3 regions of the Sporosarcina sp. resist genome follow, and region 1 is predicted to be linked to each of the others. Evidence: riboswitches for the same ligand, from Rfam matches in the RefSeq annotation. Region 1 holds a riboswitch; each other region holds the start of a gene.
The links. A riboswitch is a leader RNA that binds a small molecule or an ion and turns the genes downstream of it on or off. The one in region 1 is predicted to bind preQ1.

Region 1 (10,636 bases):
TTCAACGAGTGTAGAAGAATCTAATCCGTCTCCACCCATAATCGGGATATCAATACCTTTTTCTCTCGCTTGTTTTATTAATAGCCCGCCTTCTGCGTAGATTCCCCCGAAGTATACTAGATCTGGTTTCTTAGAAAGGATTTGGTTTAGAACTCCATTAAAATCTTTCTCTCCAAGCGTAATCCCTTCAAACCCAAGAATTTCAGCTCCTGCATCTTCAGCACCTTTTTCGAAGGCTTTCGCAAGCCCCGTACCGTATGCTGTTTTATCTTGAACGATAAAGATTTTCTTTGCTTTTAAAGTGTTAACTGCATAATCAGCCCCTGCTGGACCTTGAGAATCATCTCGAGCAACAATACGATTCACTGTTTTTAATCCTCTATCTGTAACTTCAGTTGCTGAGTTGGCTGGTGAAACCATTGGAATACTGTATTTTTCATATACTTCTGAAGATGGGATAGCAACACCTGAGTTGAAGTGACCGACAACTGCGAATATAGATTTATCTGCACCTATTAATTGAGCATTGGCCACCCCTTTTTTGGGATCGGCTTGGTCATCGAAAGGGACGAGTTGCAACTCAAATCCTAATTCTTTAAACTTTTCCTTTTGGTCGTCTAATGCAAGCTGTGCACCTAGCTTAATTACTTCTCCAATTGCGGCACTACCTCCTGATAGTGGTGTCTGAGTAGCGATTTTAATAATCGGTAAATCTTTTCCCCCAGTCGTTTTGGGCTTTGAACCACAGCCCACTAACATACCTACCACCAAAACTCCCGCTAACAATAAAGCTAAAGATTTTTTGACCTTCATGTTGACCCCCCATTCTTCTTAATTGAAGTACAAGCCTTTGTATATGTATATTGATTAGAAACAAGAATTAGGACAGATTATTCATTTTTATTTTCAGGAATTTAGTTCCAGTTAAGCACAATAATGAGAAATCCACAAAAGAATGTTTGTTTTGTGCCATATTCAATAAAAAAACCTCTCCCCAGTTCAACCAGTGAACCGAGAGAAGTCTATGATTTAAGCTGCCTACGGCAAATGTTAACTAAAGTTGGATGCAAGTCCAAGATATCCCGTTATTTTTACGGACGCGTAATGAATCTGTAATCAAATTGCTGTTGTACTTGCATATTCAGTTCTCTACTATTAAACGTATAGGCATTGACCAGTCAATGATTAATAGAAAAGGTGGCTGAAATACATAATGAGAAAAATTGCATGTTCACTACTTTTAGCAGGCACTTTAGTATTCGGAATGGCAAATAGCGATGTAGAAGCGAGCACGCATACAGTTAAAAATGGGGAGTCACTATGGAACATTTCAAAATCAAGCAAGGTATCCATAACCAATCTAAAAAAATGGAATAACTTAACGTCAGATTCACTCTATCCAAATCAAATCTTACAAACATCAGCTAAGAAAACCAATTCAGCGTCTAACGGCATTTCAGCAAAAAAGGGAACCTTTAAGACAAAATCCAATGTCAATGTGCGTTCCGCTGCTGGTACAACAAATAAGGTTGTTGCTAAGGTAAAAAAAGGGACGACGTTAACTGTTTCACAGCAAAAAAAGTTGGGGAACGATGTTTGGTTTCACGTAAAAGTTAACAAAACATCCGGATGGATACTTAGTTCTCTTTTAACAAGTGCAAACAAATCAACTTCCAAATCATCCACTGCTTCTCAAAACGTTGTTGATCAGGCAATGAAGCTAAGGTTTATACCCTACCTATTTGGCGGGACGACAAAAAACGGCTTTGACTGTAGTGGTTTCGTACAATATGCTTTCAAACAATCAGGGAAAAAAATCTCACGCACCACGCTTAGTCAATTTGCGCAATCGAAGAAAGTAACCTCGCCCAAACCAGGTGATTTGGTCTTTTTCAAAAATACATATCGTAAAGGCATTTCACACGTCGGCATTTACATTGGCAATAATAAGTTCGTGCATGCTGGGGGCAAGCAGTCGCAAGTAACAAGCTTAAGTAACAGCTACTGGAAATCAAAATTTGATAGTTTTAAACGGCTGTAAAAAGAAACCCTGACTCGTAAAACCAATGGAATCCGTTATGAATGCGATTATTCTAACAGCCGTATTATCTGCAGGTAACTCTGGCATGTATACGTCCACTCGCGTTCTTTGGGACTTGGCGCACGAAATAAAAGAGCTTCCAAATCGTACAAAATGGTTCCTGCTTGGTCCATTATTGGTGCTATTTCTATGTATTTTCATTATTTTAGATCAAAACTTTCAAGCTTTCATGGGTAGCGGAATTGATTGGAATAGCGTAGTCATTCCCTACGTCGGTTTACTATTGTTCTTAATCGTTTGGCTAGTCTATAAAGTAGAACACAAATCAAAATTGATTCCATTGAAAGACTGTGATTTTGAAAACAAATACCCATAAGTAAAACAGCTGAAAGAAAAGGAAATCCTTTTCTTTCAGCTGTTTTTTCCTTTTTGTAAAGAACCCCAACTTTCAGCTTGCCATTGTCTCAATGTCTCCTGTTATTTTGCGTTTCATTTCTGGAATTTGAGATTGATTTCTACGATTTCAGCACGGCTACCGATTCTAAGAGGGGGGCCCCATGTACCAAAACCAGAAGTTACGATTGAGTGTAGCTGACCTTTCATTATGTGGCCATAATGATTTTCAAAAATCCATCGAGTAATTAGATTAGCTGGAAATAGTTGACCTCTATGCGTATGTCCCGATAACAGTAAATCGATGCCACTGTCACTTGCCTCGTCAAATTCAACGGGCTGGTGGTCCATCATAATCATTGGTTTGTTTTGGTCTAAGTCGGCAACTAATGCAGTTGTTGTAATCCTACTCTTTGCCGCCAGATCTTTTCGACCAATGATGTAAAAGTCATCGGAAACGAGTGCTGTTTCGTCTGCTAGTACATGGATGCCGATTTTATCCATTTCGATAACTAATTGATCAACATCATTGCCATAATAATCATGATTCCCAGGTACTGCGTAAACGCCAAGTGGTGCATGAAGTTTCCCTAATATTTTCCCCATCTCTTTATCCAGGTATGGAGCAATGTAGTCATCGATAATATCACCAGGAATTAAGATTAGATCGGGGCGTGATACCTCAATTTCGGCAACTAAACGTTCCAAATGCTTTTCACCGACAATGCTTCCGAGATGAAGATCGGATACAACGACAAGTTTTAACTCTTTTTCTGTAGCTGGTTTATCAATAGCTACCTCATACGTTGTGACAACGGGACTCCAAGCATTGTACGAACCGTAGATAAGCACAACAACAAAGAATAATATCGTCCCTAATCCGATTTGAAAAATCCATTTCTTTTTCAATAAGCAGATCGCGAGATTGATCAAAGGTAATAATAGTAAACTATAGCCAAAAATCACGAGCCAAAATCCGCCGATGAATTGGATAGGTACCCATGACCAAAACCGTCCGATGAAAAAGGACAAACTAAGTAAGATCATGAGCATTATATAGGTTTTCTTGAAGGCAGCAAATTGCGTTGTTTTCAGCCATACCCAGCCATTGTATCCGATATAAAAACATAACAGTAAATAGATCACTAAGACGAGCAAAATTAATAAAATAGTTGTAAATGACATCTGTTGTTTCCCTCACTTTATCACATCAATTACCGAACAAAGTTAGAGAGTAATGGTAACCGTAAAAATTGTTCCCTTCCCCTTCTCGCTTTGTATAGTTTTTTTAGCCATGAAGATCAATGATTATTTTTGCGATAGATAAACCTAGTCCGCCACGGTATTCACCTAAAAAAAGTACCTAAGTAACATCCAAAGATGCAACCAGGGTACTTTACTTTTAACTATTCTATCGTATTATTGTTCGCCGCTCAATTTAACAAGAATCTTCGCTTGCGTTTTGTCATTCGTTAACGCATCAAAACCTTTTTCAACAAGCTCTTCAAGCTCAATACGGCTCGTAATAATTTCTTTAGGGTTAATTTCGCCAGAATCCATCATATCAATTGTTTTCTGGAATACTGCAGGCTCATAAGCTAGTGTTGATGTAATTTTAATACCGGAAGCCGTTAAATCCATTGGTGAGAAGGAAACTGGTTTCGGGAATATAGATACAATAACAACCGTCCCCCTCGTTTTTGTGATTTTAATTGCCTGGTTCAACGTAATTTCTACGCCAGCTACCTCGAACGAGACATCAAAGCCTTCAGGTTCAATCTCTTTTCCAACTTCCAAAGGATTCACTTTACCTGAGTTGAACACATGTGTAGCTCCTACTGCCAACGCCTTTTCCAAGCGCTCTTCAGACAAGTCAAATACAACAATTTTGTTAGCACCCTGTGCTTTTGCAGCAATGATTGTCAATAATCCAATCGGGCCAGCACCAAATACAGCAACCGTTTGACCAGCTTGCAATCCGCCTTCTTTCACGGCCTGTACAGTAACTGCCATCGGTTCTACAAGTGCGCCTTCTTCAAGAGATAAACCTTTCGGAAGTGCATAAACGTTTTTCTCAGATACGACTGCAAAGTCTGCAAATCCACCGTCAGAACCTAGTCCAACAAACGTGAAGCCATCATATATATCATACTCAGACGATTTAGTGCCATATGTAATCAACGGATTGATAACGACACGATCCCCTGCTTTAAAGCGTGTCACATCAGAACCAACTTCCTCAACAATACCTGAAAACTCATGCCCTAACGTTAGTGGCGCTTCCTGGTTTGTCAATGGATCCGGACCATTTCCTGGAATTAATACTGGGCCTTCATGGTATTCATGCAAGTCACTGCCGCAAATACCAGTCCATGCCACTCGTATTTTTACATCATTTGCAAGAACTTCTTTCACTTCACGCTCTTCAACACGAATATCATTGGCTTTATACCATACTGCTGCTCTCATTGATAATTCATCTCCTTAAGTTGTTTGCATAGTTATCATACACCTAATTAAACAATTCATTAAACGATAGACTTATAATACGCGGATTGTATTATAAGAATTGTGTGCGCAACTGTTTCCAAACCCCTCTTCTAATCCCTTCCATCACCTATTTATGTTATCATTAACGTTGTTCAAAAAAAGAGGTTCGAAAACTCCCTCTCTAAAAAACTAAGGAGATGTTTTATAGTGAAAAATGAAAAAGCGGTTGTCGTCTTTAGCGGCGGCCAAGATAGTACGACATGCCTGTTTTGGGCATTGAAAAATTTCCGTGAAGTTGCTACGGTGACGTTTGACTATGGTCAGCGCCATTCGGAGGAAATCGAGTGTGCTAGAAAAATTGCAGATGAGCTTGGGGTATCGTTTAAAGTACTGGATATGAATTTGATCAACCAACTGTCAGCAAATGCCTTGACGCGAGATGATATTGAAGTGAATGAAGTAGAAGGTGAATTGCCGTCGACTTTCGTTCCAGGCAGGAATCATTTATTCCTGTCATTTGCCGCGGTCTATGCAGATGCGATTGGTGCTCGGCACTTAATTACGGGTGTCAGTGAAACGGATTTTAGCGGTTATCCTGATTGCCGTGACAATTTTATAAAATCGTTGAATGTGACACTGAATTTAGCTATGGACGGGCGGTTTGTCATCCATACGCCTTTGATGTGGCTCGATAAGTCCGAAGTTTGGGCTTTGTCTGACGAACTTGGTGCGTTCGACTTTGTGCAGAACAAGACACTTACTTGCTACAACGGAGTTCCGAGTACAGGCTGCGGGAAATGTCCTGCCTGTGTGTTACGGAATGACGGTCTCGCTACCTATTTATCTAAAAAGTCTGTAGGTGTCTCTGAATGATGCAGCAATTTTATCCGCAAGTTCAGCATTCATATCGTTTTGAATTAAACAAAGACATGCATTTTTCTGCGGCACATTTCATTCCAAGCGAAGATGCTGGAAAATGCCAAGTAATGCACGGTCATACGTATTACTTAAACATAACAATTGGAGGAAATGAACTGGATTCAATCGGTTTCCTGATTGATTTCAAGGAACTCAAAAACCTCATTCATGATAAATACGATCATTCTGTGTTGAATGATCATCCTGAATTTAAGAACAATTTCCCGACGACCGAGAAATTGGCAGAACAGGTTTGCAAATCAATCCAGGAAGTTCTTCTAACTAGAAACAACAAGCCTGTCTGCCTTCAAGTCATAGTCCGAGAAACGCCGACTAGCTATGTCATCTATCGTCCTGAACAGGAGGTAGTCCTATGAAGATTCCTGTTATGGAAGTATTCGGTCCGACTATTCAAGGCGAAGGAATGGTCATGGGGTTAAAGACGATGTTTGTTCGAACAGCTGGATGTGATTATTCTTGTTCTTGGTGCGATTCCAGTTTTACTTGGGACGGTTCGGGAAAAAGCACTTCGAAACAGCCGGCAGAAATCATAGATGAACTTAAAGCAATAGGCGGACAGTCATTTTCACATGTCACAATTTCAGGTGGGAACCCTGCCCTTCATAAAGGAATTGGGGAACTTGTCGATTTGTGCCACGAACAAGGTTGGAAGGTCGCAGTTGAAACGCAAGCTTCTTTTTGGCAGGATTGGTTATTGAAAATTGATGACATCACGCTTTCCCCAAAACCACCAAGTTCAGGGATGGTGACGGATTTCAGTAAACTGGATACGTTCATGGAGAAACTGATTGAAACGACTGCTACTTTGAAAGTCGTCATTTTCGATGAAAAGGATTTCAAGTTTTCGGAAGAGGTCCATCTGCGATATCCGGCGTTTCCTTTCTTTCTACAGACAGGAAATGACGATACGACGACAACTGACGATGCACTTCTCGTTTCGACATTGTTACAACGATATGAGTGGTTAATTGATTTAACAGTCCACTCCCCTATAATGAATGATGCCAAAGTGTTGCCACAATTGCATACTCTGCTATGGGGGAATAAACGCGGCGTCTGATAAGACTTATTCATTTCTCTGTGATCAGTATTGCATCTCTATTTTTGACATATAAAGATGATTTAATAAAGAACCAAGCGTCGGAATTGTTCTAATCCGACACTTGGTTCTTTTACTTGTGAAATTCACTATAAATCGATGAAGGCAGTTTTCTAAATTGATCGGTTTGTAAAGGCAATAAACCTAATAAAAGGTCCTCTTTTGTTCCCTTCCAATCTTCCATTCTCCCCATTGAAATCACTTCAACTATTACTTTTACAACAGATTGAGCCGACACGTTGTCATTTTCCACATCTAAATTTCCTCACTATTAGCCACAATATTAACGAAAAGATCCCAACATTAAAATGGTTACCAAATTTGCGATATGTTAAAATTCTATGATAAAATAAAATCATTCAAAGAAGAAACTATAAGAGCATGCTCTTATAATCAAATATTTGAAGTGAAAGTAGACCGTTAACACGTATAATCATTACCAATAAAGTTAATCTTCAATCAGAGGGGGGTTCTTCATCCCCCACTGATTGTTTAAAGAACTTAGGCTAAGTGCGCCACGTCCTGTGGCAAAGCCTAAGTAACCAACAGGGAGGAATGAACTGCAATTCCTCCTCGTTGGCCCTAACCATTCGGGCTTTTACGGGCATTTGATCCCCCACTTATTCTTCTTGTGTCCTTTAAGACTTGAAGTGGGGGTCTTACTGCCCGTTAATGCGGGATAAAACGTACTCGTTCTGAAAATTAGATAGTTTAAGGGGTCGTTTGAAGATGATAACGGAGAATAAAGAACAAACTATATTTGATCACGCTGGAAATAAAATAAAAACAGACAGAGAAATTGATATAATCACTAGATTCGAAGAGCCATTGATAGTAATTTTAGGTAATGTTTTAAGTAACGAAGAATGTGATGAACTAATCAAATTGTCAAAGGACAAAATGCAACGTTCAAAAATTGGGAAGACTCGTGAAATAGATGAACTGAGAACAAGTAGTAGTATGTTTTTTCAAGAAAGTGAAAGTGAAAACGAAACTGTTGCTAGAGTCGAAAAGAGAATTGCGACTATCATGAATATTCCTATTGAACACGGAGAGGGAATTCAAATCCTTAAGTATACTCCTGGTCAAGAGTATAAAGCTCATTATGATTTTTTTTCATCAACAAGTAAAGTAGCAAACAATAATAGAATTAGTACGCTCATTATGTACTTAAATGATGTAGAACAAGGCGGAGAAACTTTTTTCCCTAAACTGAATCTCTCAGTAACCCCACACAAGGGTATGGCAGTTTATTTCGAGTATTTCTATAGTGATGATGATTTAAACAAGTTAACTTTACATGGTGGAGCACCAGTTATAGCCGGAGAAAAGTGGGTCGCAACGCAATGGATGAGAAAACAAAAATTAAGATAAAAAGCGCTCAATATGAGTGCTTTTTATTTTGTTAAATTCCATCAAAATTGTAAAAAAAGCAGGAATGATAATAGAAAAAAGAAAGGAGTAGATAAGGGACATTGTACTTAATTTACGAAAAACGGAAACTGTTGCATCTCAATAATTGCGGGTATACTTAGCATAAGGGAGTCTAAAAGAAACGGAGGTCAATGAGATGAAGAGGAAAATTAGTAAATCAGAGTACCGTATCCTTGAGAAGGAATTCCTCTTTTTGGAACAAACAGGACAATTGGAAACAAATCAGGCACGCAAACTTCTAGCAGAATATTTGCCTACTGAGCGACTAAGTTTTGTACGGGTATTGCTAGTCATCGGAGCGATTTTAATCGGCGTTGGCATTCTTAGCTTCATCGCAGGTAATTGGCAAGAAATACCGAAACTTGCGAAGTTCTTACTATTATTCCTTGGGACAGCCGGCTTTTATGCAGGTGGTCATAAGATGGAAGATATTTACCCGAAAACTTCACGAAGTCTCTATTATATTGGTGTATTTGTGTTTGGCGCCGGGATTTTTCTAATTGGTCAAATGTTTAATCTGGGTGAAGGTGTTTATACAGATTTCTTCATGTGGGGCCTCGGTATTTTACCACTCGCCTATCACTTGAAAGACAAACTCATTTTTGCGTCTGCTAGCTTATTCTTCATCATTTACGGTTTCAAAGTGTTGAATGGAACGGTTGAATTACCTTATCTGCTTCTACTAATTATTCCGCTACTATTTTGGATGAATGAAAGACGGATGGGTCATTCCAAAGTTTTATTTATTTCCAATGTCATTTTGACTTTACTATTTTCATTCAATTTATTCATTTATTTTGATCTGCATGAAGTACTAATTTTATGTACATTCTTTGCACTTGGATTGTTTCTTGCCTTCTATCCATTTGGCCGATACCAGTTGCCATCCGAATGGCTTGGTTCAGTAGTCTATGGAATGGCGGGGCTGTTTCTGACTTTCCCAAGTACATGGGGGGATTTTATACCGGCAAACAATACAGGAATAGCAGCGATTATTTTCACAATCATTTTTTCAATAATACTGTTGTACTTCTTGAAGATTGGCAGTTTGCCAGCGGTTCTTATTGTGTGCACATTGATCTTCCGCTTCTACGCCGATTTGTCATATAATTTTATGCCAAAATCGTTATTCTTTATCGTTGGAGGCTTGATTTTAATCGGTTTTGGTTTTTGGTTCGAGAAAACTCGGAGAGGAACGGTGATTGCACATGAACATGATGAAAAATAAGGGTATTGGTTTCATTGTTGCACTAACTGTCCCCCTTCTCCTATTAATCGGCCTGACAGTCAAACCATTATGGACATTGACATACGGAGATGATATAGCATTGCTGACAGTGCCAGTAGATCCAAGAGATTTACTGTACGGTGATTATGTCACACTCCGTTATGAAATTGAGGAAGTTCCGAAAAATGAAATTTCGACTGTGATTTTGGACAAACTCAACAAGTCGGTGAATTCCAATGGGTTAACTGTTTACGGAAAACTTGTTAAGCAAGACGATATCTATGTGTTGGATAGTTTATCTGATAAAAAGCCTAGAGGTAGCGTCTATTTAACCGGGAAACTGAGCAGTTATGATTACCAGAATGTTGATGGTGTTAACGTCCATTCCATCGATTTTGGCTTGGAACGCTACTTCGTACCGGAAAACACCGGCAAAGAACTTGAAGATTTATCAGCGAAAGGCCGATTGATGGCGCACTTGAAAGTGAAAAATGGCTATGGGATTTTGCAGGAGATTTCTGCGGTTAAATAATGCATACACGCCTTCTATAAATTCACAATAACAGCACTAAGCACGGAATCAATTCAGATTCCGTACTTAGTGCTTTTTAGCTATTCATTCAAAACCATGTCCTCGTTACCCAATGCATCATTGTATCTACACCGCTTGTTCGGTTAGCCCACAACGTAAATCGGCATTCCACTATATGTTACAAGTACTAGTGTCTCCATTTTCATTGATAATAGCAAAATCATGTTTAAGATTTCTGTACAAAAGTTATTCAGTGAAAGGATGCTACTCATAAATGGAAAAGGATTCATCTGTTACCCAAGTTCGGATATTCCCCAAATTTAATACAGATCTACTTGGTAAATGCACAAGGTGAAAGTAGACGCAGAATGATCGTGTTACGAATGTACATACAGATTGAACCACATCTGTTGATTAACTACATTCTTACATAAAGCACTTGTAAGAAATGCATAAAAGTCTACATTTTCGCTTGAACAT
Region 2 (10,636 bases), 410 kb from region 1:
TACGAGGATATTGAAAAGAGATACAATAATCCGACGGAGAAATTGAGAAGGTTAGGGGTCCAGCCTAACACGGGTATAGAAAAAATCTTTGAAGTGAGAGAAATTGAATCGGATATATCCTTTATCCGCAACTATGTCACCAAAGAGTTAGTTCAACAGGAAGATTTATATCTCTTTGAAAAAAAGGGCGGCAACTATCAAATTACTACTAAAGATTATGAAAATGTAAGAAATCAACTAGTATCCATGCGTGTAAACGGTGGTTTTCCATATATCGTAGTTGAAAATGGAGATTACTTGCGCAACGGAGAACTGTATTTGGTGCATAAATACGAGGGGACCGAGCTGGATCTTAAGTATTTAGAAAGTGTGCTTCCTTATATTTATCAATTATGGGGACGGATTGTACATCTAGAAACGTATGTAGAGAATTTGCAAGTCGTCTATTCATATGATCGGAACAAGGTATATCGACGGTATGTTTAAGTGATAACCAATAGTTAGAAGTAGTACTATCCCGCGATCGGATTTTCGGTTGTGGGTTTTTTTCTCGTCCAGATTCCGATGGGGTAAAGGTTCATGGACTGGGAGATACATTCGTTAATGGTGCTTATGTGGAAATTGAAGTGGCAAAAGGTAAAACATCAATGAAAACGAAATTCATATAATGGCGAACGGACTTTCATTTCAATACGCCGCATAATCTGTTATTCTTAAAGTAAAGCTTAAGACGGGAGAGTGAATGAAATGGCTGGACCAGCACTTAAGAAACTACACTCCCACCGCGCAATTCATGAAGGCGGACTTTCAGGGGCAGTTAGTAAGACAGAGGGCATGATGGAATTTCTTCAACAGGGTGATCTTGCGTTGGCGAACCAGGCGGCTGATGATTTAATTGAATACTGGAAGACACGTGTTATCAGTCACGCGGATGCCGAAGAACAAGGGTTTTACGGAGAAGTTGCCGAACGGAATCCTGATCTGAAGGACACTGTTGTTCAATTGACACGAGACCATGATTTGCTACGGATTATCGTGAAGGATATTGAACAACTGCGTGAGGACGAAAATCTGAGTCCTGCTGTACTTCATAGGTTTCATGCATTAATCGTCGTCAATGAAATACATAGCCGCGATGAAGAACGCATGCTTTTTGAAAACTAATACTACTTTAAGCGCCATTAACCGGTGCTTTTTTCTTTGATATATAGTTAGGAGATGGTCCAAATCGAAAAAGCTTTATCAATATTGACAACATATTTTGGGTATCCTTCTTTTAGGACAGGTCAGGAGCAAGTTATCCGGGGCGTTATGAGCTATCAGGATACACTTTGCGTTATGCCAACGGGGGGCGGGAAGTCTGTCTGTTACCAAGTGCCCGCACTCGTGATGGATGGCACCGTTCTTGTTATTTCACCACTTATTTCACTGATGAAAGACCAAGTCGATGCACTCCACCAAGTAGGGATTCCCGCAGCGTACATCAATAGTTCACTTTCATCAGAGGAATACTTTGAAACAATGGAGAGAGCCGTGTTGGGCGAGTATCAGCTTCTTTACGTCGCCCCTGAACGTCTTGACTCACCGTCTTTCAAAAATCAGTTGCGGCGGATGACAATTCCGATGGTCGCTATTGACGAAGCACATTGTATTTCGCAATGGGGTCACGATTTCCGTCCAAGTTACCGCAATATAAGCAGTATTGTTTCTCTATTTGATAAAAAGCCGGTTCTCCTTGCACTAACAGCTACTGCCACACCAGCTGTCCGGGAAGATATTTGCCGTCAGCTTGGAATTAGTGAAAATAATACGGTTATGACAGGATTTGAGCGGGCAAACCTCACTTTTTCGGTCGTCAAAGGGCAAGACCGTGAAAAATTTGTAAAAGAATACGTCCGTAAAAATGAAGGAGAAGCGGGCATTATTTACGCTGCTACACGAAAAGCGGTTGATCATGTGCACGACATTCTTCAAAAAAGTGGAGTGTCTGTTGCGAAATATCATGCTGGACTTGGAGATATTGAACGTCAGTCTGGACAAGACCGTTTTTTGAATGATGAGGCGTCAGTCATGGTTGCGACAAATGCATTCGGCATGGGAATTGATAAATCCAATATCCGCTATGTTATTCATTACCAGATGCCGAAAAATATGGAGAGCTATTATCAGGAGGCAGGGCGTGCAGGACGTGATGGGCTTGACAGTGCTTGTACTGTGCTATTTTCATCACAGGATGTACAAACCCAGCGTTTCTTGATTGATCAATCACAAGACCCAAGCAGAATTCCGGCAGAGCTTGAAAAATTGCAGTCAATGATTGACTATTGCCATACAGAAACATGCCTTCAGAAATTCATTATTTTGTATTTCGGAGAGACAGATGTGAAGGACTGCGGTCGCTGTGCAAATTGTACCGACACACGTGAAAGTACGGATGTGACTGAAGACGTTCAAAAAGTATTGTCATGTGTCATTCGAATGGGACAACGGTTTGGCAAGGCGATGATTGCACAAGTATTAACAGGATCTCGGAACAAGAAGGTGATTGAATTCGGTTTCGATAAATTAACGACATACGGTTTAATGAAAGGGCGTAGCGCAAAAGATATATCTGATTTCATCGAGTTCATCATTTCAGAAAGTTATCTTGGCGTGGAGAATGGGCAGTTTCCAACCATTTACGTCAGTGAACAAGGGAAAGATGTGCTGACAGGTAAAGTGACAGTCAATCGAAAAGTGACTGTTATTACAATGCAAGTTGCGAATGATGATCCACTATTCGACCAGCTTCGTGCACTACGTATGAAACTGGCTCAAGAAGCGGGTGTACCGCCGTTCGTCGTCTTTTCAGATAAAACGTTGCGTGATATGGCGGCAAGAATGCCTGTTACAAATGATGATTTCCTCGAAGTAAATGGTGTTGGTCTTGCGAAATTGGAAAGATACGGGGAAGCATTCATGGAAGAAATCAAGACTTTTCAAATGCAAAACGCATAAAAACCATCCGGACAATGAACAGTCCGGATGGTTTTTTGTTATCAAATTATCTATTATCAACTTTTTCCGGATACATATCGTGATTCATCATCCGGTGTTCCGCCATTTGTACATATTTTGTTTCGGGTTTGCCATAGTTGCAATAAGGATCGATTGACAAGCCGCCACGCGGCGTAAATTTCCCCCATACTTCGATATAACGCGGTTCAATTAGTTTGATTATGTCATTCATAATAATATTGACGCAGTCTTCATGAAAGTCGCCATGATTTCGGAAACTGAATAGATATAATTTGAGTGCTTTACTCTCCACAAGTTTTTTATCCGGCACAAAACTGATATACATCGTCGCGAAATCGGGTTGCCCTGTCATCGGACAAAGTGATGTAAACTCCGGACAGTTGAATTTAACAAAGTAATCGCGATCCACATGCATATTGTCGACAGCCTCTAAAACATCGGGGTTGTACTCGTACACGTATTTCGTGTTTTGATTGCCGAGCAAAGTTAAGTCGGTCAATGTTGCTTCATCTCTTCCAGCCAATTAAAAAAACCTCCCGTATATTTTGTCAGGGAGGTCCATAGGCGCCGGGAAAACGGCCATATCGAATGCACATGGCGTAAATTCCGTCATCCATAGTTTTTTATAGAGGGTCGCTATGAACCTCTCCCGAACAGGGTATTCATTTCGTATCTGACATTATAGGACGTGCGATGATTTGTCAATAGATCCTTTTTTCTTCAAGCCAATCAAGGCATATAAAGCGACAGCGAGGAGGATGAATCCTGTCAGCATGAAAGCGCCTCGGTACTCCAAGTCCAAGAATCCAATCAAGCTTGAACCTGCAACGACACCAATCGAGAAGAACGCGTAAAAGTAACCATATGCTTTCCCGCGAAATTCAGGAGATGAAGAATCGATTAGCAGCGAGTTGATGGATGGGAAGAGGAAAGCGAATCCAGCCCCATAAATACACATTGCAATATATAAGTAATTCAATTCCTCAACTTGACTCAGGAACAGCATACTTAATCCCATAAGTGTTATTCCGAATGCAAGTGTCACAACTGGCCGTACACGGTCAAAAACTCGATTGATGGGCAATAAGAAGATGAGAATAGCGACGACGCCAAATGTGCTTAGTAACAACCCCGTTGTTTTGGTATCAAATCCAAGTGATTCAACTTTTAGCGGCAACACAAGGGCAAGTACACCTTGTGAGAACATTAAGAAGAATGCTCCCGCGAATGCTCTGACCATCCCCGGATGTTGGAAAAGATATCTGACACGGAAACTGTCAGCTCCTTTTGAAGGCTGTTTTCGTACATATGTAAACGATCGGAGAACAAAGAATGCAAGTATTGCCAGTAGCATCATGATGCTGCCGTTGACCGCCATAATGAAAGGTGTACTTGTTTTAGCTGCCACAATACCACCATAAGCTGGACCGATAATCGCTGCCAATCCAACGAATGCACCTGAAATTGCAACACTTTTACCTCGTTTAGATTCTTCTGCACGATTTGCCAGGAAAGTGAACGCAGCTGGTACAATTAGCCCTTCCATAAAACCATGGACAAAGCGGACACCGAGCAATGACATTGGTCCATCAACAAACGCGTAGAGGAAGAGAGAGAGTGCCGAAGCAAATAGTCCAAGTACGAGTATGAAAAAAGGTCCTCTTTTGTCAGTCATGAAACCGGAAATGACATTCCCGATAGTATTTGAAAATGAATACATACCAACTGCAAGTCCAACTAAAAATGGTGTAGCACCAAGAGATAATGCAAATGGGCTCATGACAGGCAGTTGCGAAAATAAATCAAAAAACGAGAAGAAAACGATGAGGTAAACAAAACCACGCATAATGAAGCCTCTTTTCAATTAATAGATAACATCCTACCCTATACTTTAGCATTATTTGGACCTAAGGGGAAAAGGAGAGATTGTGAACAAAACATATTCTTTAGCAATTAATGAAAGATAACGATAAGATTAATGAAATATATGAATGGGTAAAGGGGGAAACGGTGAGTGGGCTTTTTTACAAACTTATTTAAAAAACAAGATGATAGCGAAATTGTAAATGAAATTGAAAAGCGATATATTTTCGTTCAACTAGACTTGGAACATTATTCCGAACCGTTTTTTGCGAGGGATTTAGTAAACATGCCCTCTCCCGATTTGAAACAACCTGAATATAGGGGCGTTCACAAATCATTTGCTGCAGGGTTGTCATTAATCCCGCATCTTAAAGCAGATACTTCTATCGAATTGTTCATTCTAACGGATTATTTCGATGTGGAGGAAATCATCAAAGCGGGTATTGCTGTGAAACATGTGCAATCTTCTGTTGATAGGATAATGATGGAAGCAATTATTTGGAAGCGTAACGGTCAGGTGGAAACAATTCCATTTTTGCTGAATCTCCGTCTTGAAGACGAGAGCTCCCGATTGGCTGCAGCATTAATCAGTGTTCAAAAAGAGATACCATTCTATTTTGGGCAGATTGTGAATGAAGTGTTCACAATAGAAAAGCAACTGCTTGTGAACATGCCCGAAGTGGTCCAAGAAGATATGCAAAACACTTTCGCAGAGCTGTATAGTGATGAACCCAGGAAATTCGGACCTTTTGTCGGCCTAGAAAGCGTATCAAATCGAGAAATGACGACTGGAGGATGGGTCATGCATTTTAATAATGAGAAGCTGAAGGAAGAGGAATCAGACTTGTCTTTGATGAAAATTAAAATTCTAAGCTCAGCTTTTGATAAAATTAGTCGTCTAGGTGTCAAAGGTCGGTTTACAGGATGGATTGCAGAAAATGTGGCAGATTCAATCGGAACGGGTTCATACGGTGAGACGACGACGCTTATCTTTACATCATCGGAACCGATGCATGGTAATGAAAAATTGCATAGTGAAATTATGAAATATATGAAGTCGTTAAAAGGGTTTATTCGCGAGGAAGGCGGCTATCCCTTAAAATACGAGGGCCTTCCTGTGCTAAGACAAAATGGCGGTGGCTATGGGTTTGTTGCCATTGATGAAGTTTTTTTTACGAAAGCGGACGAGTTATATAGAAAAATGACCAATAAAGAGATAAACTTATACTATAAATTGCTGAAATTGAATGCAACAGATTGAAAGGGGAAATACGACGATGACAATTAGAGTCGGAATTGCAGGTTACGGAAATTTGGGACGCGGTGTTGAGTCTGCAATCAATCAGAATAAAGATATGGAACTGGTTGGTGTGTTTACAAGGAGAAATCCAGAAGATGTGAAATTACTGAATGGCAATGTATCCGTACATATGATGGATGACATTCATAAATTTACTGATGCAATCGATGTACTCATCCTTTGCGGCGGATCGAAAAATGATTTACCAGAGCAAGGCCCGGCCCTATCAGCTTTATTCAACACGGTGGATAGCTTTGATACACATGCGAAAATTCCAGGTTACTTTGAAGCGGTAGATGCATCGGCTAAACCTAACGGTAAGATTGCCATCATTTCAGTCGGCTGGGATCCAGGTTTGTTCTCCATTAATCGTCTTTATGGCGAAGCGGTCTTATCAGAAGGTGCGACTTACACGTTCTGGGGCAAAGGATTGAGTCAGGGACATTCCGATGCGCTTAGAAGAATTGAAGGCGTAAAAGGTGCTGTCCAATATACAATTCCTGTTCCGGACGCTGTTGACAAAGTGCGTAGCGGTTCATTACCAGAATTGACTACGCGTGAGAAGCATACCCGCGAATGTTATGTAGTCTTAGCAGATGGCGTTGACGGCAACAAAGTGAAAGAAACGATTGTCACGATGCCTGACTACTTTACAGATTACGATACGACAGTGACTTTTATTACTGAAGAAGAATTGAAACAGGATCACTCTGCGATGCCACACGGCGGTTTCGTGATTCGCAGCGGTAAGACAGGGGAAGACAGCGCACAAGTGATGGAGTATTCCTTGAAACTCGACAGCAACCCTGAATTCACATCAAGCGTGCTTGTTGCGTACGCACGCGCAGCTTATAGGTTGCATCAGAACGGTGAGACGGGTGCGAAAACAGTCTTCGACATTGCGCCTGGATTGCTTTCTCCAAAAAGTGCTGCAGATTTACGGAAAGAATTGCTGTAATTGTAGTTGGAAATAGAATTGCATATTGCTTTTTGAATAAACAACGGCAGCGTTACCTCTATAGTTGAGGTAACGCTGTTTTTATGGAGATGTTTTGTTTATTACTATATATTCGGCACTACTTATTTGGAGTTAACAAGGTGGTATATCTTGCAGGGTATAACGAACAAATCTAGCGACTAAGTTGTTTTGGAAGAACATTCCACTTGTTGAGTGCCGACTATATAGTGATTTCGATCAACTCTCTACTTTATTTGATTCTCAATCCTAAATGTTTTGATAATAGTGCACTTTTCGCATATACTACTCATGTACGATTTATTTAGGAGGTCGAAGGAATTGACGAAATTAGATGAAACGTTAGTGATGCTGAAAGAACTTACAGACGCAAAAGGGATTCCTGGTAACGAACGTGAACCCCGTGAAGTTATGAGAAAGTACATAGAGCCATTTGCAGATGATATTGAACAGGATGGTCTTGGTTCATTAATCGCGAAGAAAACTGGCGATGAGAATGGACCCAAAATCATGCTAGCGGGACATCTTGATGAAGTTGGATTCATGATTTCTAAAATTGACGATAAAGGTTTCCTATCATTTCAAACAGTAGGCGGCTGGTGGTCACAAGTAATGCTTGCACAGCGCGTGACAATCGTTACACGCAAAGGGGACACAGTTACAGGTGTTATTGGATCGAAACCACCGCATATCTTATCGCCTGAAGCGCGTAAAAAACCGGTCGATATTAAAGATATGTTCATTGACGTTGGTGCAACTTCGAAAGAAGAAGCAATGAAGTGGGGCATTCTACCTGGAGATATGGTTGTACCGTATTTCGAATTCACAGTGATGAATAATGAAAAATACCTTCTTGCAAAAGCGTGGGACAACCGTATCGGCTGTGCAATTGCGATTGACGTAATGAAAGCGCTTAAAGATGAAAAACATCCAAATATCGTTTTCGGAGTGGGGGCTGCACAAGAAGAAATAGGTCTTCGTGGTGCGCGCACAGCGGCAACGAAAATTCAGCCGGACATCGGATTTGCAGTTGATGTAGGAATCGCTGGCGACACGCCAGGTGTTACGTCCAAAGAAGCTACTGGTAAAATGGGCGATGGTCCACAAATTCTATTATTCGATGCTTCAATGGTATCGCATAAAGGGTTGCGTGAACTTGTTGTTGACACAGCTGAAGAGAATAGCATTCCTTATCAGTTTGAAACGATTCCAGGCGGAGGAACAGATGCAGGTTCAATTCATCTGTCAGGCAATGGCGTACCATCACTTGCAATCTGTATTCCAACACGTTATATTCACTCGCATGCAGGTATCCTGCACCGCGACGATTATGAAAATACAGTGAAACTGATTGTCGCAGTCATTAAGAAATTAGACCGTGACACGGTGAATAAGATTACATTTGAATAATTGAACGATTATTCTGCTCAGGCCAATTAAATGGTCTGGGCAGTTTTTTTATTTGAATAAATCTATAAAAATACACTTGACTTTATAATTATGCATACATATAATCAGAGATACCAATTGAAATAAACGATAGGGGATGAGGGAATGGTGAAGATTGAAATGGATAATGCGAAAATAGTAGAAGGATTGAAAGGGAGAGATTTACTTACCCTGCTTGATTATACACATGAAGAGGTATCGTATTTATTGCATAAAGCAGATGCCATGAAAAAAGATATGGCGGCTGGCAAGATGCCGAATTTATTGGCCGGAAAAACACTGGGGATGATTTTTGAAAAGCATTCAACGCGTACACGTATTTCATTCGAAGTGGGTATGATCCAACTTGGGGGGCATGCAATGTTCATGAATGCACGTGACTTGCAAATCGGCCGTGGGGAGTCCGTTTATGACACAGGTCATGTATTGTCTGAGTACTTGGACGGCGTCATGATCCGTGCGAATTCACATGAAATGGTGAAGGAACTAGCACAACACACTTCGGTTCCAATCATCAATGGTTTGACGGATATTTTCCATCCGTGTCAGGCGCTAGCAGACTTGCTGACAGTTTTGGAAGTGAAAGGTTCATTAGCGGGGCTGAAGTTAGCATATGTAGGAGACGGTAATAATGTAGCGCATTCACTTGTAATTGCTGCGGCACATATGGGTATGCACGTAGCTGTCGCGACGCCAAAAGGGTTCGAATACAATCCGAACCTCTTAGTGAAAGTGAAAGCCATTGCTGTTAAAAATGGCGGAAGTGTCTTTGAAACAACGAATCCAATAGAGGCTGTCGCTGGAGCTGACGTCGTTTATACAGATGTCTGGACGAGTATGGGCCAAGAAGAGGAAGCGGCTGCACGCCTAGAAGCATTCAAAGAGTTTCAAATTAATGACGGATTGGTCGCACATGCGAAAAAAGATTATATGTTCTTGCATTGCTTACCTGCACACCGTGAAGAAGAAGTTGCGACGTCTGTTATTGATGGACCGAATTCTTATGTATTTCAGCAAGCGGGCAATCGACTGCATGCGCAAAAAGCGGTTCTTGCTTCATTGTTGTAATAAAATAAATTAACAAGTCCAGGTTTTGATGTGAGTAGCACGTGGCGGTCATAAGTGCCTCCATGGCGAGCATAAGGAGGAGCTACGTGGCGGTCATAAGTACACCCGTGGTGAGCATAACTAGCCCCATGCCGGTCATAACGTAATCGACAGTCCTGACTACATCAAAAAATGACTTGTAACTAATTGGCAAGTACTCACATCCAACTTCTATAGATTAACAAGTCCAGGTTTTAATGCCTGGGCTTTTTTTGTATATTAAACCTAACTTAATGTTAATAATACTGTACACAATGTTAAGTTTAGTATACATTATGAATAGGAGGTGTCACGATGTTAAAGAATCGGCTGAAAGAATTGCGAGCACGACATGATTTCACACAAATTGAACTGGCAAAACGTGTTGGCGTGACACGACAAACAATTGGCTTCATCGAAAAAGGGGAATTTTCACCGTCCGTGACACTTTCATTGAGATTGGCACGTGCATTGGAATGTGATATTAACGAATTATTTTGGTTAGAAGGGGAGGAATGACAATGAAGAATGATATGAGAATTACGTATCCACTATGGCAAATGGGTGTCATCGTTATAGCAATGCTCCTCACTTGGCTGGTTGGTTTATCTTCTGTTTTCACAGTGGGAGATAGGACCTTTGAGGTTAATGTTCAAGAGGAATGGGGAGTGATTTGGGGAGTTGCGCTGCTTGTTTTCGTTTTCTATTTAGCGTTATTTACTTGGAACGTTGTCAAGCACAATAAACGGATGCCGAATCATAAAATAAATGTTTTCTCATGGAAGCCGCAAGAATATATGGAGGATGACGAACTATTTCAAGAGGTTACGAAACGGGCGACAAAGAAAGTCTATACTTATTTTGTTTGGTCCATCCCCCTTTTTGCTGGTTTGTCTTTAGGACTCCAAGTTGGAACGATTGGTGTGGTAATGGTTCTTTTACTT
Region 3 (10,636 bases), 2.5 Mb from region 1:
ATTAGCGCTCCCCTAACTTTTACACGCTCTACAAGTAGGACCAATTGGAATACTATCGCCCATAGGAAGACCATTAAAATGACAAGCGTCATTCCGAGAATGACTCCGGATTCTAATCTATAATGAGTAAAAAATGTAACATAGCGGCCTACAGCATTCCCTAATAAAACCCAAAAAGCACTAGCTGAAAGCAATAGCAATGCTGCTTTCAGGTCAATTTTCTGCCGTTGGTATCTCTCTACATAATAGCTTGTCGTGACCCATTCCTTGTTGAAACGTATAACTGTCAGCAAAGTCGCTAAAGCAAGTATACCAAGCGTCCAAAGGACATATAAAATTAACTGTTTTTGATTATATTGTTTTACATTTTTACCCAGAGAACCTTTCTGCAATGCACTTTGCGGTACAACTACAGTCCCCTCAAACTTCTTCACAGTTTGTGGCTGAGTAGACTCCAAAGCGGCGTCTTGTGCATGCTCTGACGCAGTCTCTTCTGTTACGGTTGAAACAGTATCTCTGAACGCCGAAACTCCACTTTCATATGCCTCTGACGAATAACTATCATAATAAAAGTCATCCAACTGATCAGGCGCCGCAAAGAGATAACCTTCCTCCGCACTAAAAGTCTCTTTATAGCCCGTCGTAACATGGATATCTCCTGAAGTGAACTTTTCTCCCGTTTGACTATCCGTTAACTCATAAACAACAGGAAAATAAAGATTTTCCTCGGTGTTCTGAATGCGTCGCTGCAACTCTTCTTCTAGCTGTTTCTCTTTACTTGCACGGATCTTTACTTCTACATGCGCGTCCGATTCAAAGTTCTTCCGAATGTCGTCAATTTTCGCATCGCGCTCTTCTATCAATGTCGCTTTCAGCTTTTCACTTTTCACCGCTTCCGCATCGGTGATTCGTTGCGTATATTGCACTTCAATATTACCAATCTGCTCAGAAAGAGTACCATAGTAATTACGATGCTCTTCGATTTCGGATTTAGTAACTGTAATCTGTTTTTTCTCCGCTTCTATATCAATCGGATTCAAAACAGCTTGAGTAAGATTTCCATAAAAGTTATTCATTTCCCATTGAAAATCATTCGACTCTACATAGCTCTTACCAATATAACGTAAGTTGCCACCTGTCACTGAAAGCAATGCCGTTAAAAATAATACCGCTAATGAAGTCCACACAACAATTTGTATACCATATTTCTTTTTCACCATCATACACTCCCTTTCATCAGCCGTGTGAGATAAGCGATGGCCCGACTAGAACGCTCCACACCATTGCCTACCAAGTCGATGATATAGGAGAAACAGTAACCAATACTCAGTGCCGCTATAACAATTGCAAGAATCGACCAGAAAGTAGTATAATCATTTTTCGATTTTGTAACCAATGCCCCATACCACCTTTACATACCTTGGATTTTTCGGATCTGCTTCGATTTTCTCACGAATTTTACGAATATGAACTGCGACAATATTTTCAGCATTGTACGCCGCCTCGTTCCAAACCCGTTCATAGATTTCACTGATAGAAAACACACGTCCTGCATTCTTCATCAGTAATTCTGTGATTTTGTATTCGATAGGAGTCAGCTTTACTACATCACCATCGACGGTTATTTCCTTCGCCTCTTCATCAAGAACAAGTCCGTCGATTTCTACTTTTTTCTGACCGTCATATGTACCAAATTGAATATATCGACGTAATTGAGACTTCACACGTGCCATCAATTCCATTGGATGGAACGGTTTGGTCACATAGTCATCGGCTCCCACAGACAAACCGTGAATTTTATCTGAATCCTCCGCTTTTGCACTTAACATGATAATCGGGATATTGCGCACTTCCCGAATTTTGAATGTCGCCGTAATACCATCCATATTCGGCATCATAATGTCGAGAATGAGAAGATGGACGTCGTTCGACTCCAATAACTCGATCGCCTCTTTGCCATCCGCCGCCTTTAGTACGTCGTATCCTTCATTTTTTAAATAAATTTCAATCCCGTCACGGATATCCTGATCGTCATCCGCTACCAACACCGTGAACTTCGCCATCTTCCGCACCTCGCTTTTCTTAACTCTATGATACCAATTGTACCCGCCAAATCTTAACATTTACCAATTGTAATTATGAAGAAAGTCTTAAGATGTGTTTTTAGCTTAACTTTCTTTACCAGAAAAAATATGATTGTTAAACTTTCATATTTGAATGAATGCCAATATCGCCTAAGTAACGTAGAGGATATATTATCCATTTGATATACTAGATGGAAGGGGGCGAGTTCATGAAAGAACGATTTTTCTGGGTGGCGCTAAGTTTAATCGGCATAAGCTGGATGTTGAATTCCATTTATGCTTACTCAAAGCAACTCGATGAGCCCATATTCTTGGACCACTATATCGATGCGGAGTATCAGGATGATTTTTATATGACATTTTATTATTTAACGAACAAAAATAACTCATCAGTTGTCTCATCTGTTTCTACCGGCGAACTAATCGGTTATCCAGAAGACTCTTATTTTTTCGATGAACAAGTTCAAAACAACCAGGTATTCAATCACCATGTTTTACGTAGTACCAACGTGAGGTTTAACTTTGACCCAACCACTCATACAGAAAATTATTCTTTTACAGAAATAGATGTCTCATTTTCTGCTGGAAATAGGATAACTGTTCCTATTGGTATCGTGACGATTCGACCGCGTGTAATTGAAGAATCCCCTCTCGAACAAGTAAGTTCAAGTGGGGATGGCTATCATTATCGGGCTCTAGAACCACTGACAATCGAAATGATTAAAAGCTCATTTCAAGACGTTTTGCAGGATAATTTCTTTATTAAAATAAATTCGTCCTCCACTCCTTCACTACCTGAACGAACCTATGAAAAGTTTCTTGACCAAGAATGGAGCAGGTTACCCGGACTAGATTTGCAAAATATACAATTCCCACTGAACTTAAAGAAAAGTAAAAGAATAAGTGTCTACAGCCAGTTCGCCGCAGACTTTAAAGCTGTGTTAGATGTGAACATCTATATTTCGGGAACAACCGAGTCAGGTAAGCCTTTTTCTACAGTAGGCGGTCTTATTGTGCGTCCTTATTTGGAACAAAAAGATGTCAATGCAATTATCAAGGAGAAAACAAAGGGGGATACCAATGGATAAAGCATTAAGGTATATGTTCTGGGGGTATCTTTTCATTTTTTTCCGGGTCCATATTGGTTTTGATTGGCTAGCTGACCCTGTCGGATATTATTTGATTTACTCCGGATGCTTCATGCTTATCGATAAATATCCTCATGCAAAAAAAGCAGGAATCGTAGCTGGACTAGGCATAGTCATTTCTTTCCCGGCAATTTTCGTTAATCTTTCTGCGCATTATCTCGGTATTTGGGAAGTCTATTCACTTGCTTTACTCGTCCTAAAACTGATTGTCGCCTATTTTCTTTTCGCTGTTCTAAAAAGTATTGTCAATGACTATGCTAATCAAGCATTGATAAACCAGACGAAAAGTGTCTATACATTTTATATAGCTATCCACTTATCCGTGCTTATGCTCATGTCATTTTCCATGAATATAGCTGAGGACCAATGGATCACACTTACATTCATGCTGACAATGGGCGCCTTAGTTATGGATATCATGTTTCTTCTACTACTTGCAGCCATTCGGCAAGCACAACCGCGACAGACAGCTCACGACTATTCGGTATGAAAACAGTGGAAATTGGGAGGGATAAGATGTTTAAAAACCAATCAGGTCAAGTAAGGGCTGGCTGGCTTATTTTACTAACCTTTATAGCCATGCTAATTGTTCAACAGTTATTCTCACTTCCTGGGATTCTTTTATTGATGTTCACTGAAGCACCTTTTAGTGAGGGATTTAGTTATCTCGATATGCAAACTGCTTTCGATTCACACCCTTGGATTTCCCTTTTAATGCAAGGCGGTGGTACAGTCGGTGGAATAGTGATTACTTTTTTACTATGGCGTTTTATAAATAAGGGTTCCATGAAAGAGCTCGGCTTTAGAGGTTCGTTGAAAGACTTATGGTTTGGACTGTTTCTTGGTGCATTATCGATTATCTTTATTTTTATTGTATTGATGGCGACCGGCAATGTGACACTCCTTAATTCATTGTCAAACCCTCATTTCTCAATATTTACGATTACTTTTCTAGTTCTATTTATTCTTGTCGGAATCTTTGAAGAGATGTTCTTTAGAGGATATGTCATGTCCACCATGGCAAGTAGGGGAAATAAAAAGTGGGTTATCTACGTAGCATCCGCTTTAATTTTCAGCATCGCCCATGGTGCAAATCCAAATGTAAGTCTTTTAGGATTAATGAATATTGCACTGGTCGGGCTTTTATTCGCTTATATGTTTGACGCCACAAAAAGTTTGTGGCTGCCGATTGGTTATCATATTACGTGGAACTACTTCCAAGGGAATATTTTTGGATTTGCGGTAAGCGGTACAGCACCAAATGGCATCTATAGCGTTGAACTAGCCGAGGGACATGATTGGCTGACTGGTGGTGCATTCGGCCTAGAAGGTGGAATCCTAGCAACGATGCTAATCTTGGTCGGTTTTATCGCTACAAAGCTTTATTCCAAATCGAAAAATCAAAAAAATACAGGAAGCCTTTAAAGCTTCCTGTATTTTGAATTTCAAAAACAAAAAGACTGTTCAAACCTTCACTTTCCTACCACTCAACGTCAACACAAGAATTCCACCAAGCAACATCGCAATACCCATCCACGACGTTCCTGTCAGTCGTTCACCTACAACAATCACACTCAATATAGCAGCAGTAAGTGGTTCAGCAAGTGACAGGGTGACTGCTGACGATGAAGGTATCCGTTTCAATCCGGCAGAAAACAGGATATATGCCACACTGGTTGTGACGATCCCAAGATACAACACAACAGAAATTCCACGCCCCGTCATAAGCCCTTCCGTTTCGAATAAAAACAAGAATGGCATGAGCATTATCGCACTCATCGAAAAGATAACCGCAACAGCAGGCACAGGATCTACCTTGTCTAGTACGTCTTTATTGACAAGTGTATAAAAGGCAAACAACAATCCAGCCCCAAGTGACATCGCGATTCCCACTGGATTTACAACGATTCCATCTTTATTTAAAAAGAGCAGTGCACAGCCTATAATTGCAAGTGCTGTCGCCATGATCCACACCCGAGTCGGACGGCGTTTTGCTAGTAACCATTCAATGATTCCAGAAAAAACTGGAGCACTTCCGATTGTGACGACCGTGCCTATAGCAACCCCCGTTAATCTGACAGAAGAAAAAAATAAATACTGAAAAATGGCCATCGAAATAGCTGCATACAGGGTAGATCTCCAAGGCCAATTTCGAAAATCGATTTTACGCATAATGAGCAAAATAACTAGTAACGAAAAACCCCCTATAGCAAGCCTCGATGCCCCAACTGCCAACGGATGAATCGTTTGCGGCATGAATGTTTGGGCTGTGCCAGTCGTCCCCCAAAGTATCGCACCTACCAGCACGACTAGATATGAAATACGTTGTGACAAAGTGATCCCCCCTTACTCTCTCTACAGTAGAAGATACCACATAAATCAAATTTTCCAATACCTTAATTCTACTTAATTGAATCCACAAGTGATTATACGAACCTAGCTAAACCGGTGAGATACAACATCTATCTTCATAACTTTTGCTTCACCAGTTCTTTAAACCTCTCCGAATCATCTACTCGAATAGCTACTTGATCATAGAATTTCTTTACCCCCATCAACAGTGTCGCTTCTACTGGATATTTCAACTTTAATAGGACACTCGGGTACACTTTCTCAAAATCACGTGCAATAAAATCAATCGTATTCTTCGAAAATTTTTGTTCCAATACATCAGGGTCTTCTATTATCTCCTCAATATCTTCCCATCGAATTTCCATACGCTTCATCAAACCTAGAGAAACATACATACTTTCATGCTCTATCTGCAAAGGATTGAAGCGTAGTGCTTGAATATCACCTAAAAATAACAGGACTGAGTAGATGTTTATCACTAGCAGAATAAGCGATAAAATAAATGATTTGTCATGCAACCACCAGTGAATACCGATTGTTTCAATCACAATTGCATGGATCATCATCACTTGAAAGGCGATTAAACTTGATTTTTTGTAGAGTGTGAACGTATTGTCTTTTTCTTGCGGTTTCTTTTTCCAAATACAAAAAGCATAATAAAACATGAGCATTTCCGAACAAATCACTTGAATAATCGGATGCTTTCTTACCTTTTCGTCCACTGCATGAGAGAAAGAAAATAAAAGTGGTAAAGGGCTTTTCTTCACCGTTTGAATGATTTCGGGTAAATATTTAAAAAGAGTTACTAACAACAGAACTTCAAGTAAAACGAGTGCACCTTCTATTACAAAACCTGCTAACGTAATCGTCTTAAAAGGAGCTAAATACTCCATCGGAATCATAAAGCGTGCAACCATAAGGCCCCCAGCCATCAACACAATGAGATACTTCCAACTCATTTTACGTTGCCAAGCTAAAAATAAAACGGGTGCCACAATGGTTAAATCAAGGATGGAACCTAGCACGACACCATTCGTTTTTGTAGGCAACAGGTTAAGCCCAAAGGAAGAGCGGTATAAAGCAAAATTAGAAGCCAAAACAAGTAATAATAAGATTAGCCATACAATATGGATTGATTCCCTTTTATATACCATGTTATCCACCTCACTTTTTTTGAGTTATAATGTTTTCCAACTTTTGAAATATACGATGTAACTCCTGAATATCCTTCATTCCTAACTTTTCCTAACTTTTCCTACTACTTTTCGTTAATCGTTTGCTCAATTTATGTAAGTTTTTCGAAATAGGCTATCCTTCTTAATTGATCGAGTTTTATTTTCAATTCCCTACGATTTTCTTTATTGATTTTTCTCAGGTCTGTTTAATAATTGGCTTACAGTACTTGACGTAATTCGTAACCTTGTCGTTAGCTCACTTGTTTTACAGATGCCTATTTTCAATCACATCTTGGTATTCGGAATCTGATTGCAATCCATCTCTTCTACGTTTAATAATCTCTTTCATATTGTTAGATAACCTAGAATCCATTACAACACCTTCTTTCGTTCCGATTAACAGTTAATTAGTATTAACCATAAATACAACTTAACATAATGTCAATAATTGTTATTAATATAAACTAAAAATCTGTATACAAAAAAGCCCGAAATGCATGTAGCATCCCGGGCAATAAATTTCTTATATAAAACGCACAACTTCATCTAAAGGCAAGCGGGAAGACCCGTATGCCGGGGCAGCGGCCTTTCCTAAGGCAATCAGTACAATTGGGAATTGATCACTAGGAAGGTCGAATCTCTCAGCAAATTTCACTTTATCAAAGCCACCTATTGTTGAAGTATCATAGCCTTTTTCTTTGGCAATCAACAGCAATTGCATAGAAACTAGCCCTGCATCGAAAGAAGCGATATTCATTCTTGCCTCTCTTGGAATAGTTGGATAGACCGCATTCGTACTGGCAATCGTACGATCTTTAATCGACTCATCCATATGACCTTCTGCAACATTTTGTGTATAGATTTGCTCCACCTTTTTATACGCATCGATATTACCTAAGACAGCGATAACGGCAGATGAATCCCCCACCTGGACTTGATTGTTAGCAATTACTTGCAGTTCTTTCTTCACCTCGGGGTCTTGGATAACTATAAAACTCCAAGATTGCAGGTTACTAGATGAAGGAGCTATTGTTGCCAGCTTCAGCATTTCTGCAATTTCCTCTTTTGCGATTGTAGCGTTCGGATCGAACACTCTTACCGATTTTCTGTCCTTCATTACACTATATAAATGTGAGTTCAATGTTGTAGTCATTGTATTGCCTCCCTTTCTAAAACTTACTAATAGTAAGTACCTGCATTCAACTTACCATTAGTAAGTTTGTTATGTCAACCCTAACGATACATGTTAAGATAGATGAAAGATAAAGCAGAATGGAGGTTCGACTAGTGAATCAACCGAAAAATTGTGGGAATTCATCACATGTCTGCAACAACTTTCACGATACAATTGAATTTATTGGTAAGAGATGGATGGGGGTAATTATTTATACACTAATGTCCGGACCCAAGCGTTTTCATGAAATCACTGAAGGTATTCCAGGGATATCAGATCGACTTTTAACAGAACGGTTGAATGAATTAATCAAAGAAGGCCTCGTTACAAAAAAACAACTTGAGCCTTCTTCTACTATAGTTGGATATGAGCTAACGGACAGCGGGATGGAATTAAAAGAAGTTATTACTGCCATACGGAACTGGATGGCAAAGCGAACAAACCTTTAGATCAGAAAGGTTAGAGAATTCATTAAACTCCCAAAGAAGAGCTATTTCCCCTAGAGGTTGATAGCTCTTTTCCCTTGCCCTAATTAACCACATTCATCTTTCCTACACTTTTCTCAATCATTTATATCCAGCTATTCCATGGCTGCAACAAGACTTCGAACATCGATATTTATCCTATCCAAATTCTTACTTCTTCATTTTTCACATGTATTGACATGTACGAATCAAAAACACTATGATACACTGGATTGCAGGCTTTTTAACACGTGGTTCGTCAACCATCCCACGCTAAAAAAACTAGGAGGAAATGAATAATGAAAATAAAAACAATGGCCATTAGCGGGATTATCGCCGCTTTATATGTAGCTGTTTCCCTATTAATAGCACCATTAGCATACTCAGCCATCCAATTTAGAATCCCTGAGATGTTCAACCATCTTGTCGTGTTCAATAAAAAGCTCATATTTGGAATTGTGCTTGGTGTATTTGTGACAAACTTATTTTCCCCACTTGGTATGTATGACTTATTTTTTGGGGTAAGCCAATCAATCCTAGCCCTTTCAATTACGATTTTCTCTGCTAAATTCATATCTGGAATATTCAAGCGAATGGTCTTCAACACGCTTGTTTTCACCTTTACAATGTTCATCATTGCTTTCGAGTTGAATCTAGCATTAGAACTGCCTTTCCTACTTACCTGGTTAACAGTCGCAATAGGTGAATTCGTCGTTATGGCTATCGGGATTCCGATTATGATGATTTTAAATAAACGTTTGAAATTCGAAAAACTTATTTAACATAACCCATCCCCTCCATTTCACTGTTAGCGATTGAAATAGAGGGATTTTTTAAGGAGATGGATCGATGTACATAACAATCCAAGAAACCGCTGAACATCTAGGTATGCCTGTCGAACAAGTAGAAAAGTACGTGCGGGAAGGTCGCATCCGTTCCGTCCATGATGGTGAAAAATTCCTTATTAACAAAGATCAGTTTGGACTCTATTTAGAACAGCTCGAAATGTTAAAACACCAAATCGATGAATGGCGGAACGAACCTATTCCACCCGATCGTGACATTAAAGATGAAGATTGAAAAACAAAGATGAAGATTGAAAAACCGGTTGAAAATCTACGGATTTTCAGCCGGTTTTGTTTTATTTAAGATAGGGTATCGTTCCGTTAAAGGTATGGAAATCGCTATAAGAGAAAATACTAAATACATCGATTGGTTGCTTTCAATATGCTTTGCTAGTATAGTAAGAAGCTGTTTCCAAATTACCAGCTCCACGAGGGGGAATTATGAAGAAAATTTCAAATGTCTTTTACATCACAATTGGTCTGATTATTTTGACCGTCGGATATGGCGCGTTTGCACCTGAAAGTTTTGAGGCTGTTACAACGAATGTCCGAAACTTTGTTGCGTCGTCTTTCGGTTGGTACTATATGCTGCTCATGTCATTTATGTTAGCGCTCAGTTTCTTTTTCATCGTCAGTCCATACGGAAAAATCCGGCTTGGAAAAGATACGGACCGTCCGCAGTTTTCAACAGTTACATGGGTTGCCATGCTGTTTTCCGCCGGGATGGGTATCGGCCTAGTCTTTTATGGTGCCGCTGAACCATTATCACACTTTGCAATCAGTCCTGCTTCGGAAGATCCAAATACGGATGCTGCTTTCAAAGAAGCCTTACGTCAATCTTTCTTTCACTGGGGGATTCACATATGGGCCATGTACGGAGTCATTGCGCTATCTTTAGCCTTCTTCCAGTTCCGCAAAGGGGAACCGGGATTAATTTCAGCAACATTGAAGCCGATATTCGGTGAAAAAATGGTTGGACCATGGGGTACTCTCGTCGATGTACTCGCCGTTTTCGCAACAGCATTCGGCGTTGCTACATCACTCGGCTTCGGCGCTGTTCAAATTAATGCAGGCCTAAACTACTTATTTGGTGTTGAGATCAATATCTTTTCACAATTTGTCATCATCGCAATCGTCACGGTCCTGTTCGTTGCATCTGCATGGTCAGGATTAAGTAAGGGCATAAAATATTTATCGAATACAAATTTAGTCCTTGCTCTTGCACTGCTTGGATTTATCGTCGTTCTTGGACCGACATTACTCATTTTCAATATGTTCACTGATTCATTTGGCGGCTACTTTTCAAACCTTGTCCAAATGAGTTTCGGTACAGCACCATTGGACTCTACCGACCGGAAATGGCTTGACGACTGGACAATATTCTACTGGGCATG

Region 2: linked by a shared signal. The riboswitch ahead of queF (preQ(1) synthase) and the one ahead of queC (7-cyano-7-deazaguanine synthase QueC) in region 1 are both predicted to bind preQ1.
Region 3: linked by a shared signal. The riboswitch ahead of H7992_RS22870 (QueT transporter family protein) and the one ahead of queC (7-cyano-7-deazaguanine synthase QueC) in region 1 are both predicted to bind preQ1.

What each region holds. Positions count from the first base shown of each region.
Region 1 is NZ_CP060287.1:2,216,182-2,226,817, reverse strand. Features, by position in the region: gene H7992_RS11000 (branched-chain amino acid ABC transporter substrate-binding protein) at 1-813, opposite strand, end outside; gene H7992_RS10995 (C40 family peptidase) at 1,214-2,041, shown strand; partial or broken gene H7992_RS10990 (hypothetical protein) at 2,073-2,417, shown strand; gene H7992_RS10985 (metallophosphoesterase) at 2,531-3,619, opposite strand; gene H7992_RS10980 (2,3-butanediol dehydrogenase) at 3,854-4,903, opposite strand; PreQ1 riboswitch class I at 5,080-5,123, shown strand; gene queC (7-cyano-7-deazaguanine synthase QueC) at 5,132-5,797, shown strand; gene queD (6-carboxytetrahydropterin synthase QueD) at 5,794-6,219, shown strand; gene queE (7-carboxy-7-deazaguanine synthase QueE) at 6,216-6,923, shown strand; gene H7992_RS10960 (hypothetical protein) at 7,036-7,215, opposite strand; gene H7992_RS10955 (2OG-Fe(II) oxygenase) at 7,692-8,336, shown strand; gene H7992_RS10950 (DUF2157 domain-containing protein) at 8,533-9,624, shown strand; gene H7992_RS10945 (GDYXXLXY domain-containing protein) at 9,605-10,156, shown strand.
Region 2 is NZ_CP060287.1:1,804,685-1,815,320, forward strand. Features, by position in the region: gene H7992_RS09030 (SpoVR family protein) at 1-486, shown strand, start outside; gene H7992_RS09035 (hemerythrin domain-containing protein) at 748-1,164, shown strand; gene recQ (DNA helicase RecQ) at 1,219-2,997, shown strand; gene queF (preQ(1) synthase) at 3,044-3,541, opposite strand; PreQ1 riboswitch class I at 3,628-3,671, opposite strand; gene H7992_RS09050 (MFS transporter) at 3,698-4,864, opposite strand; gene H7992_RS09055 (hypothetical protein) at 5,033-6,142, shown strand; gene H7992_RS09060 (diaminopimelate dehydrogenase) at 6,159-7,139, shown strand; gene H7992_RS09065 (M42 family metallopeptidase) at 7,479-8,567, shown strand; gene argF (ornithine carbamoyltransferase) at 8,712-9,674, shown strand; gene H7992_RS09075 (helix-turn-helix transcriptional regulator) at 10,008-10,211, shown strand; gene H7992_RS09080 (hypothetical protein) at 10,214-10,636, shown strand, end outside.
Region 3 is NZ_CP060287.1:4,754,710-4,765,345, forward strand. Features, by position in the region: gene H7992_RS22825 (sensor histidine kinase) at 1-1,217, opposite strand, end outside; gene H7992_RS22830 (response regulator transcription factor) at 1,374-2,063, opposite strand; gene H7992_RS22835 (hypothetical protein) at 2,294-3,172, shown strand; gene H7992_RS22840 (hypothetical protein) at 3,165-3,722, shown strand; gene H7992_RS22845 (CPBP family intramembrane glutamic endopeptidase) at 3,749-4,657, shown strand; gene H7992_RS22850 (DMT family transporter) at 4,697-5,566, opposite strand; gene H7992_RS22855 (beta-carotene 15,15'-monooxygenase) at 5,701-6,738, opposite strand; gene H7992_RS22860 (nitroreductase family protein) at 7,283-7,912, opposite strand; gene H7992_RS22865 (winged helix-turn-helix transcriptional regulator) at 8,047-8,382, shown strand; PreQ1 riboswitch class I at 8,643-8,689, shown strand; gene H7992_RS22870 (QueT transporter family protein) at 8,697-9,179, shown strand; gene H7992_RS22875 (excisionase family DNA-binding protein) at 9,247-9,477, shown strand; gene H7992_RS22880 (BCCT family transporter) at 9,684-10,636, shown strand, end outside.